4 regions of the Shewanella sp. SG44-2 genome follow, and region 3 is predicted to be linked to each of the others. Evidence: predicted binding sites of a transcription regulator. Region 3 holds the regulator's gene; each other region holds the start of a gene.
The links. The regulator sigma-54, encoded in region 3, starts transcription at its own class of promoters, with help from an activator protein. The targets are predictions, from matches to a motif close to GTTGGCACGNNNNTNGNNT.
Positions count from the first base shown of each region.

Region 1: norV (anaerobic nitric oxide reductase flavorubredoxin) is a predicted target of sigma-54. The motif match lies at 1,218-1,236, and genes of this name have one in related genera.
Region 2: H5181_RS01650 (BON domain-containing protein) is a predicted target of sigma-54. The motif match lies at 1,513-1,531, and genes of this name have one in related genera.
Region 4: flgA (flagellar basal body P-ring formation chaperone FlgA) is a predicted target of sigma-54. The motif match lies at 1,411-1,429, and genes of this name have one in related genera.

Region 1 is NZ_JACJEU010000017.1:53,257-56,473, forward strand. Features, by position in the region: gene H5181_RS13375 (YbfB/YjiJ family MFS transporter) at 1-18, opposite strand, end outside; gene H5181_RS13380 (LysR family transcriptional regulator) at 133-954, shown strand; gene norV (anaerobic nitric oxide reductase flavorubredoxin) at 1,302-2,816, shown strand; gene norW (NADH:flavorubredoxin reductase NorW) at 2,813-3,217, shown strand, end outside.
Region 2 is NZ_JACJEU010000002.1:28,373-31,589, reverse strand. Features, by position in the region: gene H5181_RS01660 (TetR/AcrR family transcriptional regulator) at 1-189, opposite strand, end outside; gene H5181_RS01655 (hypothetical protein) at 573-833, opposite strand; gene H5181_RS01650 (BON domain-containing protein) at 926-1,477, opposite strand; gene H5181_RS01645 (glutamyl-tRNA reductase) at 1,868-2,344, opposite strand; gene H5181_RS01640 (sigma-54-dependent Fis family transcriptional regulator) at 2,615-3,217, shown strand, end outside.
Region 3 is NZ_JACJEU010000026.1:38,807-42,023, forward strand. Features, by position in the region: gene lptA (lipopolysaccharide transport periplasmic protein LptA) at 1-113, shown strand, start outside; gene lptB (LPS export ABC transporter ATP-binding protein) at 110-841, shown strand; gene H5181_RS16315 (RNA polymerase factor sigma-54) at 984-2,468, shown strand; gene hpf (ribosome hibernation promoting factor) at 2,494-2,781, shown strand; gene ptsN (PTS IIA-like nitrogen regulatory protein PtsN) at 2,784-3,217, shown strand, end outside.
Region 4 is NZ_JACJEU010000039.1:7,110-10,326, reverse strand. Features, by position in the region: gene H5181_RS18955 (protein-glutamate O-methyltransferase CheR) at 1-244, opposite strand, end outside; gene H5181_RS18950 (chemotaxis protein CheV) at 317-1,237, opposite strand; gene flgA (flagellar basal body P-ring formation chaperone FlgA) at 1,607-2,314, shown strand; gene flgM (flagellar biosynthesis anti-sigma factor FlgM) at 2,389-2,718, shown strand; gene H5181_RS18935 (flagella synthesis protein FlgN) at 2,821-3,217, shown strand, end outside.

The DNA.
Region 1 (3,217 bases), on a different contig from region 3:
TGTTAGCTCTAGTAACATCAAAATCACTTTTTAAGTGAAACCATTAACAAACAATACGTCAATCTGCTAATCTTAAAAATTGAATTATTTAGAACAAAAACTTCTTATTAAGAGAACCATATGGAAATATTAATGCTAAAAACGTTTAAAGCCGTTGTTGATGAAGACGGCATTAAAGGTGCTGCTGATAAGTTGCATACGGTTCAGTCCAACATCACCAGCCGGATTAAAAAACTCGAGAAAGAACTGGATACTAAGCTATTTACTATCATTGGCCGAAAATTACAGTTAACGCCTAGTGGACAACAGCTTTGCGAGTATGCAGATCAGATTTTACAATTAGAATACCAAGCAACCTCTGCCATTTTGCGCAATAAAGGAACTTACGAATTACGAGTTGGTATGCCAGAAACATTTGCAGCGGTTCATATGCCTATGGCACTCAAAAAACTCAAGTTGAATCACGCTGAAATTAGAACGAAAATTCATACTGACACCAGCGAAAGACTGGTATTTTCGGTGTTGAACAATAAGGTTGACTGCGCTGCGATAGGTAATGCGCCTAAACATGAAAACCTTATTATTATCCCGATTGTGAAAGAAGAACTGATTATGGTGACTCCACGAGACAGTGAACATGATCCGGTTTTGTTTGTACGCGATGAAGGCTGTGGCTATAGAAAACATGCCCTTATTTGGCAACAAAAGGCTGGCCGAGGTAATGATGAACTCATGGTAATGAGCAGTGCTGATGGTGTTTTAGGTTGTATCGCGGCGGGTTTAGGTTACACCATTATTGGTAAAAATATGGTTGCTGGCAGTCGGTATGAAAAGTCACTGGTTATGACACCAGTGAGCTATGGTCCAAAACATGTTCAACTATCAATTGTCTATCGTAAAGATAGTCCATTAGAGTCAGGTATATTGACCCTAGCAAAGCTATTAACCAAGTAATTCATTCTGACTATCTAAGTCATTAATATCGGCTTATTAATAACCGTTACGGCTATGGCTCTGTCATATCAATCTGCTAACGATTTATTAAATACAACAATCATCCAGATAACACATTTTGTCTGACAATCACTCCGATAGAGTCACACCAGCAAAGTCATAATGACACTTGGTAGTCATAAAGACACAGCTGTCAATTGTTATAATGACACTGAATATTTTACCAGCCATAATACTACTCATACTTATCAGTCACTTAACTAGTTGGCACGCCACCTGCAATAACGAAGTTAACTTTTGAAACTTTATCTTTGAACTTTAACTTCTCATTTATTACAGGTGTACATATGACAATTCACATTAAAAATAACATCGATTGGGTTGGACAACGTGACTGGGAAATATTGGACTTTCATGGCACTGAATATAAAACCACTAAAGGGACGAGTTATAATAGTTACCTTATCCGTGAACAAAAAAATGTCTTAATCGATACTGTTGACCATCGTTTCAGCCTGCAGTTTATTCAAAATCTTGAGATGGAAATTGATCTCGATAAGATTGATTACATCGTCATTAACCACGCAGAAGAAGATCACTCAGGTGCGTTAGCAGCTTTGATGGCTAAAATCCCTAATACGCCAATTTATTGTACCGAAAATGCTATCGACTCCATTACTGGCTTACACCACCATACCGAGTGGAATTTTAATATCGTTAAAACCGGCGATACTCTTGATATTGGTAATGGCAAGCAGTTGGTGTTTATTGAAACCCCAATGTTGCATTGGCCAGACAGTATGATGACCTATTTAACGGGAGATGCTGTGCTATTTAGTAATGATGCGTTCGGTCAGCATTATTGTGATGAGCATTTGTTTAATGATGAAGTAGACCAAATTGAATTAATGGATCAGTGTTTACGTTATTACTCCAATATTCTTACCCCGTTTAGCTCACTGGTTACCGCTAAAATTAACGAAGTGCTGAGTTTTAACCTGCCTGTAGACATGATTGCTACTGCCCATGGCGTGGTGTGGCGCGACAACCCTACCCAGATTATTCATCAATATCTGCAATGGGCAGATAATTATCAAGAAGACAGAATCACCATTTTTTATGATTCAATGTCTAATAACACCCGCATGATGGCCGATGCCATTGCTCAAGGGATCCACGACGTTGACCCTGTAGTATCCGTTAAAGTGTTTAATGTGGCTCGCCATGATAAAAATGACATCTTAGCTAACGTGTTCCGCTCGAAGGGTATTTTGGTGGGTTCATCAACCATGAACAATGTCATGATGCCAAAAGTCGCGGGCATGTTAGAAGAGATCACAGGCTTGCGCTTTAAAGATAAAAAAGCCGGTGCATTTGGAAGTTATGGTTGGAACGGCGGCGCGGTTGACCGTATCCACACCCGTCTTACGGATGCCGGATTCGAAACTATTGTCGGCTTAAAAGCAAAATGGCGACCTGATGGTAAAGCGATGCGCGAATGTCGTGAGCATGGTCGCCAGATAGCTAAAAGCTGGGCATGGCATGATTTAAGTAATGTAAAATCCATTTCACCTGCATCGCTAGCTAAAAGCGCTCAAGCGAGTGTAACCACGAAGCCAACGCCAGCAGTTCAAATAACGCAAGCAATCAAACCGACATGTACAACAGCGGCAGCAATGAGTGATTCACAAAATATGCTCTGCACTGTGTGTAATTGGGTATATGAGCCAGTATTGGGTGAGCCTAATCAGGAAGTAGAACCAGGAACACCGTGGAGCGAAGTACCAGACTTTTTCCTTTGCCCAGATTGTGGCCTTGGCAAAGATGTATTTGTCCCTATTGCTGAGAGGAAAGCATCATGAGTGCACCTATCATTATCATTGGTAGCGGCTTTGGCTCATACCAACTTATCAAGACCATTAGACGCACAGATAAGCACTTACCGATAACCGTTTTTACCCTTGATGAAGGCCACGATTATAATAAACCGGACTTGAGCCATGTATTTAGTAACAAGCAAAACAGTGCTGATTTAATCCGTCTGAGTGCACAAGAGTTTGCCAGCGAGAATAATATTACTCTGCATGCTTTTACCAAGGTTGATTGTATTGATAGCGTTCAACAACAAGTGTTTGTTAATGGCGTTGCTTATCCATATGCAAAACTGGTGTTAGCGACGGGAGCAAAAACCTTTGTACCCCCTATGCTTGGCAATGCCACTGACAGTGTTATTACCTTAAACAGTTTACGTGAGTTTGATAGC
Region 2 (3,217 bases), on a different contig from region 3:
CTGGAAATAATGTTCAGCCACAGCTGCAGCAAACGCTTCTTTACTGGCAAAGTAATGATAAAAAGAACCTTTAGGAATACCCACTTCGTCGAGAATTAATTTAATACCTACTGCGCTATAACCGTGTAACGCAAAAAGCTTTTCACCTACGACGCATATTGACTGTCTACTCGCTGCACTTTTATTCATTTAACCTCCATTTTTTAGTGATAGGATAAACAAGAATAGACCAGTCGGCTAATTTTAGTTACTAATAAGCTAAAACATGCGCTTTTATCATTAGATGATTCAACAAAATTGTCCCATCAAAGCTCTATTTCTGGATCAATCCATCATCTATATACGCAACCAAAATATGTTTCCGACAAAACTTAAGCTCAGTAGTGGACTTTGAAAAACCATGTTCTATCAGCACCACGGCATTAAATGCAGCGGTAACCACGCAGGCTTTTCAACATAACGTAATGACTATCGGCCAGATTTCTTATAAGCAAAAAATCTACCCAAGATGGAACAGAAAAACAGCCAATATATGGGTAAATACTGCTTGTACCACCCTGAATAAAACGGGGTTAACCACTATGGGTATTATTGGCTATCGACTCTTTCAATAACTGCATATTTTCATCACGCCGATCAGAATAGCTATTATCCATATGCTCATCGACTAGCTGTTCACAACGTTTTTGAGCTTCATATTGCTTGAGGGGATCCACTTCTTTATCAGTTTGCGCTTGGCACAATACATTGCCACAGCCAGATAGTAACAACACACTTGTCAACACTAGCCACGACATGACATTTAACAGCGGTTTTATCATATGGTTGGTCATAGAAAAGAGCATCCTTAAGTCACCACTTCACATACTTATTTTAGGCATAAAAAAACCAGCCCGAAGGCTGGTTTGAAGTATAACCGAATAAATTATCCTGTTACACGTAACTCATCGACTACATCTTTAACGTCATCGGTATTTTTAGCGATGGTTAATGCTAAATCACGTTCTGCATCGCTCGACACAGTACCTTTTAAGGTCACTACACCATGTGCAACATCAACGTTAATATCGGTGCCCGACACGTCAGCGGAGAATAGTAATCGCGTTTTCACTACGGTAGCGACTTTCGAATCGGTTAGTGATTCACCTAAATCCTTGCTGTCTTTATCATTGTGCTGCTTCATCACCGAAAGCTCATTGTTAACGTCTTTCACGCCATCTAAGCTTCTAATTAACTCTCCGGCAAGTGACTTATCAACACTGCTGTTAACTTTACCTGTTAGGGTCACGTTACCATCATGTACGTCGGTATTAATATCAAATGAATTCAGATTAGTATTTAACAAAAGTGTGGTTTCAGCTTTACCATCGATCCACGCATCTTTTGCATCATCTTGCCAATCTTGTGCTGCATTTGCACCAAATGCCATTGAACCTAACACAATGCTCATTACTACTGATAATGTGGTCTTTTTCATAAAGTTTTCCTCCGTTGTTAATCTCAAGGATTATAATGCGCGAACCATGCCAACTTTTATAACTTACTGTTAAAATTGATGATAATTTGTTTTAGTGTTTATTTTAATAAACTTTATGGACAACGATATCGGACTTTTTTACCGACACTAGGTAAATTTTTCATCGTCGCAATGGGTGTTAATGGATCTCAATGTAGATTAGCAAAATCAACCTGATCTCTCATTCAATAAACTCTCTAGATATTGAAACTATGGCTTATTCAATAGGCACAAAACCATTATGTTACCAGTCAGAAAAACACGCGCTAGCCACAAATTAACAGCACCTCGAATACTAAAAAGCGCATGACAATATTAATTATCATGCGCTTTTTTAGTGCGTGCATATGACTAGGTATGAACAACGGAGAGATTTTTCATAGTGTCACAGCTCATTTGTAACCAAGCAATACCTTCGGCAAGCTGGCTAGCAACACACTGATTTTTAGTTTTTCTAGCTGCTTGCTTTAAATGAACCAAGACTTGTTGTTCCGTTTCAACCAATACCGCTATCACTTGGGGTAACGGCTGCTGTTGTATAACTTGTTCGGCCTTAGCATAGTGGCGACGTGAGGATTGTTGATGGTAAGTTTGGCTATCTATCGGCCTTGCTTGGCTTGAACGCACCACGCTAAACAATGGTGTTAAACGATCCAGCATGCATTTTCGAATGTCGGCCATGTGGATAAAAATTCGTTTGATGTTGTAATCGTCGGTCCCCAATGTGGCTTGGACATAAAATTGTTGTCCTTCCTGGCATAAATCAATAGCCTCATGCAATAGCCATACATCGGACTCAGCCTGTTCGTCTCGAGTAAATGATTTCAATGTAAATCCTCCTGCATTCGATAATTTTACTGGCACTTTGTTGGATGGGTTGTGTAACATATACGGGTACAGCACACCTTATTAAGCAAAAACTAAACCATGAACACCCCATGTACATGGGCAAAAATTAATTAACCTTCTAATAGTTAAAGTTATTATAATTTGTCCGGGTCTGAGTTAATTACCTAATTACACGGAATGATTACTTGTGATTGTCAACACGACATCACTGGTAAACATTAGACTTAACACCACAGGGAGTGAATCGGTATGCCACGTCCAACACTTTTTTATCATCTACACCGTCGTCAAGAAGGTGAAGCACGACTCCTTGCCTTGCCGAGTTGTCAGCACTTTAATAAGATTGCTAGTTCAGTTGACCAGCCCTGGTTAGACCAACTGCACAGTAACTCGATAGATGTTGCGATCATTGAATTATCACAGTTAAGCCAACTAGAATACGCAGAGTTAACTGACAGTGCGTTAATGTCGGATATTGAGTTCATCTTCTTAAGCGAAGGTAAACCGAACCCTAACTTAGATCATTTAATGTCAAAAAGTGCTGGTTACCATTTTCGCCAGCCTTACGATGCCGATGCAATTAACGATACCTTAGAAGACTTTGCCCAAGACTTGCAGTCGCAATCGACTAAGTTAAAACAGCCCCTTTCGAGTGAACTAGACCAATACGGTTTATTGGTTGGTTCATCGCGGTCAATGCACAAGTTGTATCGTACTATTCGCAAAGTTGCCGTCACCGAAAGCAACGTACTTATTGTCGGTGAAAGCGGTGTCGGTAAAGAGCTTGTAGCCAACACGATTCATTTGGCCAGTAACCGAGTCAATCAACCGTTTATCGCCATCAACTGTGGC
Region 3 (3,217 bases):
GTACAGGACAAGATCGGGTAATCACCATCATTCAACCAGAGAATTTCCAAGACGAGTCGGCGCCAAAGCAAAAGCTCCCTGAAATCCCTGTTAACAAGCAGATCAAACCATGACCCAAATTACCTTAACCGCTGAAAATCTAGCAAAAAGCTATAAAGCTCGTCAGGTTGTTAAAGATGTGAGCTTAACGGTTAAAACCGGCCAAATTGTCGGTCTTTTAGGCCCTAATGGTGCAGGTAAAACAACCACCTTTTATATGGTTGTCGGCTTAGTAAAAAGCGATAAAGGTCGGATATTAATTGACGATGACGACCTTACTGCCGATCCAATGCATTTGCGCGCCCGCAAAGGTATAGGTTACTTACCACAAGAAGCCAGTATTTTCCGCAAGCTTACCGTTTACGACAACATAATGGCCGTACTGCAAACTCGCAAAGAGCTCAGTACAGACCAACGTATTGAGCAACTTGAGCATCTACTCGAAGAATTCCACATTACTCACATACGCGACAGCCAAGGCATGTCGTTATCGGGTGGCGAACGTCGTCGAGTTGAAATTGCGCGCGCTTTAGCTGCTAATCCAAAATTTATTTTGCTTGATGAGCCTTTTGCTGGTGTTGATCCTATTTCGGTCATCGACATTAAAAAAATCATCCAACAACTTAAAAATCGCGGTTTAGGGGTATTAATTACCGACCATAACGTACGTGAAACGCTAGACGTTTGTGAGCGGGCCTATATCGTTAGCCAGGGTAATTTAATCGCCGAAGGCACACCTGATGAGATATTAAGTAATCAACAAGTTCGTGCTGTGTACTTAGGTGAACAATTCAAGCTATAGTTACTTTACTGGCCTTTAGTCTAGCTAACTCATTTCATTGAACGATACCTAAACAACGTTAAATGTCATTGATGTATATGGCAATCCATTACAGTTTCGAGATTGTCATTTTTATTGAAAATCATCTAGGGATAAGCGGTAAATGAAAGCGTCACTCCAACTTAAAATGGGTCAACACTTAACCATGACCCCACAATTGCAGCAAGCCATTCGCTTACTGCAATTATCGTCATTGGAGCTACAGCAGGAAATCCAACAAGCATTAGATTCAAATCCATTACTTGAAATAGAAGATGAGTTTTCTGAAGCAAAAGACTCCTTAAAGGAAAATCGCGACCAAGCGGATACCGACTTTAGTGACAACAGCATTGTTAATGTCGAAAAAGACACTTCCACTGTCGACATTGCAGAATCCATGACCAAAGAAACCATGGATGATTTAGCCATGGATACCACATGGGACGAAGTGTACACAGCCTCACCAATGTCAGGTTCAGGCAGTGCGAGCATGCGCGATGACGACATGCCCTTTCAAGGTGAAACGACCGAAGGTTTGTACGAACATTTAGAATGGCAAAAAAATCTTACCCCATTTTCAGACACTGATCTCGCCATTGCCACCGCCATTATTGATGCCATAGATGAACGCGGTTATTTAACCCAAAGTACCGAAGATATTCTTGAAGCCATGGGTGATGAAAATGTGGAACTTGATGAAGTTGAAGCGGTATTAAAACGCGTTCAACACTTTGACCCTGTTGGTGTTGCTGCACGTGATTTAAGTGAATGTCTATTTATTCAATTAGCACAATTCTCTAACGACACACCACATATCGATAATGCTCGTTTGTTAATTAAAGGCTATTTAGATTTAATTGCTGGCCGTGATTTCAGATTATTGATGCGTAAAACAAAACTAAAAGAAAATGAATTACGTGACGCAATCACTCTAATTCAGACACTCAATCCTCGTCCTGGTTTATTAATTACCCCAATGGATGATGAATACGTTATTCCCGATGTCACTGTATTAAAGAAAAATGGCCGCTGGGTTGTAGAGTTAAACCCAGACAACATGCCTAAAATTGGTGTTAATCAGCAATACGCGGCCATGGCTAGAGGCAGTAAAAACCCGTCGGATAGTCAATTTATTCGAGGCCATCTGCAAGAGGCTAAATGGTTTATTAAAAGTATTGAAAGTCGCAACGATACTTTACTTAAAGTGGCAAATTGCATTGTACAATTTCAGCAAGGCTTTTTTGAATATGGCGAAGAAGCCATGAAGCCTATGGTGCTCAATGATATTGCGGAAGCAGTAGAGATGCACGAATCGACCATTTCACGAGTCACCACACAAAAATATATGCACACCCCACGAGGGTTGTTTGAACTAAAATACTTCTTCTCTAGCCATGTCAGTACTGACGATGGCGGGGAATGCTCATCTACAGCCATTCGTGCTTTTATCAAAAAGCTGGTTGCCGCAGAAAACCAGAAAAAACCACTGAGCGACAGTAAAATGGCTCAGCTTCTGGCAGAACAGGGCATAAACGTTGCGCGTCGTACGATTGCAAAATACCGTGAAGCAATGATGATCCCGCCCTCAAACCAACGTAAGAGTTTATAACCTACTAGGCAATGGAGGATTTTTTATGCAAATAAGTCTGACTGGACATCATGTCGAAATCACAGAATCTTTACGTGAATACGTCCAAGGTAAATTTTCAAAGCTTGAACGGCACTTCGATCAGATCCATAATGTACACGTTGTGCTCAATGTAGAAAAATTACAACAAAAAGCAGAAGCTAAAATCAACGTTAATGGCGCAGAGATTTTTGCAATGTCAGAAAATACTGATATGTATGCTGCAATAGACGCCCTGATCGATAAACTCGACCGTCAGGTAATTAAACACAAAGAGAAGAATACAAAACACTAACGATGGAACTTTGTACCATTCTGCAGCCGGAATGCACTACCTGTGCCACACCGGGCAGTAAGAAAAAAGTACTGGAACTCATCAGCAATTTAGTCGCTGCCCAGTACCCAACCCTGTCTTCGCAAGAGGTTTTTGAAAGCCTGTTAGCGAGAGAGAAAATGGGTAGCACAGGTATAGGAAATGGCATTGCGATACCTCATGGTCGATTAACGACCATCGATCACCCTATCGCGATATTTATTAAATGTGAAGAAGCCATTGCCTTTGATGCAATAGATAAGCAGCCCGTGGATCTTTTATTTGCTTTGTTAGTACCTGCCGACCAGTGCCAACAACATTTAGGCACGTTATCAAGCATGGCCCAAAAGTTAAGCGATAAGCAAATATTGAAACAGCTTCGCAAAACTCACGACGCAACAGAACTTTATCAGGTTAT
Region 4 (3,217 bases), on a different contig from region 3:
GAAACCATAACGTTTCATTGGTGGTCATCGCATCTATCACTTCAGCGCGCAGTTGCCGCTCTATCGGTTTCATCGACTTTTTAACCACCTCAGACAAAGAAGGCAAATTATGCTTCCCCATCAAAGGTGCTAAACGACTGCGTACTAAATATTGTTTGTTCTCACCTAACACAATACCGCTATGCTGTTCTAAAAACAGTCTAAATTGATTGTACTCTGCTTCAGCAAGTGATTTATCTGTCACATTATCTTCCTAATATGTAAGCCTATGAGTTTAACCTCCAATATTTTGCAATCTTTTGCAATAATAAAAGGTTTATAAACTTAAATGTTTGTTAACCGCAGCGGCTAACTCATCGGGGTTAAACTTAGCAATAAAGTCGTTAGCCCCTACTTTTTGTACCATCGCCTGGTTAAATACACCACTTAATGATGTGTGCAATACTACTTTGATATTCTTTAATTTTGGATCATTACGAATTTCAGCCGTTAAGGTGTAGCCATCCATTTCAGGCATTTCAATATCAGAAATGATTAACGGGATCTCAACTGACACATCATCCATTTCTGCGGCAATACTTTTCAGTTTTTCTAACGCCTCTCTACCATCTTTAGCGGTATCGATTTGCAGATTTAATGACTCTAACGAACGAATAATTTGTTTACGTGCCACTGCTGAATCATCAATAACCATAATATGATAATGCTGCTCTCTATCAATAGTTAATGCTTCATTGAGCTCTTTACTGATAGAAGTCTTAACCGGTGAAATTTCATCAAGAATTTTTTCAACGTCTAGAATCTCAACCAACTCACCTTCAATCTCTGTCACCGCGGTTAAATAAGAAGAACGGCCAGAACCTTGCGGTGGAGGCATAATCGCTTCCCAGTTCATGTTGATAATACGTTCAACAGAACTCACTAAAAAACCTTGAATACTACGGTTATATTCGGAAATGATAATAAAGCAATTTTCTGTTGATGTCAGTGGACGTCCACCCGTTGCAGCACTTAAATCGATAACGGAAATGGTTGCACCACGAATATGAGCAACACCTTTAACAAAACGGTTTAATTTAGGCAACGTAGTCAGTGGTGGACATTGCAAAACCTCTTTCACTTTAAACACGTTAATGCCAAACCGTTGACGGCCGCTAAGCCTAAACAATAGCAGCTCTAGTCTGTTTTGCCCGACAAGTTGGGTACGTTTATTTACTGAATCTAAAATACTCGACATAACAAGGCCTTGTAGTTAACTGTCACCCAAAAGGATAAAAATTGTTCTCTGAAATTATAGTAAACCTTGGTTTAGCATAATACGGTTAGTGCATATCTTACTGATGATCACTCAATTTGAGTTTAAACCATCACCAATCTAACAAATACATCTCAATTTAATGAATCAAAAAAGTGGGCATGCAACTTGCTTTAATTTGTATAAATTAGCTCGCACTGTGAACTGACACTTTTTTGACAAAGGGATAATGTTATTCTTATGTCCCCTAGCCCATTTATTTTAGCTTATTGCGTATGCAGAGATTACTCGCATATTTTTCGTTTTTCAAAGTATAGGTGCATTCTGGCAAAACAAGCTAGTATCTTCATTATGAAAGTATTTTTTTTATGTTTTTTGTGTTCAATAACATTTTCTTTGCCAGCATTTGCTAGCGAAGAAATTATCACACCTTCTCTATCGACCATTTATAAGTTAGCTAAAGAGGCGGTAGCCAAAAAAATTGATGCTGACTCAAAAGCTAAAGTGCAAATAACCCCACAAAATCTTGAGGGCCGTATCAGTCCACCGGCCTGTTACCCGCCGATTAATGTTGAACTTGCCAGTGAACGAGCTATTAGTCGAAATAACATGGTAAAACTCAGCTGCAATAGCCCAGACTATGATTATCCATGGCAAATGTATCTCTCTGTTCGAGTCGAAATCCAATATCCTGTTGTGGTTGCTAACCAACTATTGTCCCCAGACCAAATTATTGGCGAACATCATTTACAAGTTATGTATGTTGACCAATATAGCTTAAAAGGTCAGTTTTTTTCCGACACCACGACATTAATTGGTTCACGAGTGAAACGCCGGGTAGCGAAAGACTCTCCAGTATTAAGTAATAACCTGTGTTTTGTTTGCAAAGGTGACACGGTTTCTATCTATGCAAAAACCACTAATGTAGAAATAAAAACCCTTGGAGAAGCACTGCGAGATGGCAATATCGATGAGGTTATCAGAGTAAAAAACAGTAACACTAGCAAACAATTTGATGCTGTTGTAATTGGCGTTGGCGAAGTTGAAGTAAGAATGTAAAATAGCGTTAAAGTTTTTTCCTGGGGTGCCGATAGCCTGATTGGAAAACCTGATTAATTACGCTGGAGCCTAACATGGCAATTGACATTAAGCATAACACTGCTACCAATACACAAATGCGCACTGCACGTAACACGCAGTCTGCTACGCAATCTACAACTGCTGCAGCCCCAAAATCAGCTGCACCGGTTAAAACAGATTCCGTTAGCATTACCTCTCAAGCTCAACAGCTTCAGAGCGCGCAAACAAAAATGGCATCGTTACCAGAAGTCGACCTAAAAAAGGTCGCTGAAATTAAACAAGCAATCTCTGAGGGACGATATAAAGTTGACCCAGAAAAACTTGCTGCGAATATTGCCAGCTTTGAAGCAGAGCTAGGCGGTTTATCGTTTGACAGAGAGTAACCGTTAAACGTTACTCTTTAATTTGTTTTAACGACACACAGATAATTAGGTGCAAACTTGCATCATAGAGAAGTGTTAGTTAAGAAAACCTAAGAGTAATTTATGACAGAGTTAAACCAGCAATTACATAAGCAAGCAAGCGAAGAACAGCTCAAAGAGCTACACCAACTGCTTGATAACCAAAATCAGACATTAGTGCAGCTGAAATCGCTTATTGTTGAAGAAAAAGCGGCATTATCCAAACAAGATGCCGATAAGCTGCTGGCACTTTCCAAAGATAAAACCCAGTGCTTATTCAATATGAAAACTACTGACGAGAAACTGGCAAACCACCCACAGCACAATCTGCTTACTACCGATGCTGAATTGGCACAACAAGTCGCACAAGCTAGAGCTATTCTCGCCGAGTGCAAAGACATCAACAGCCAGAATGCCAGCTTGATTGAGCTCAATATCGCCAGCCTCAATCGATTTGCCCAGGCATTACAAGCCAGCCGCA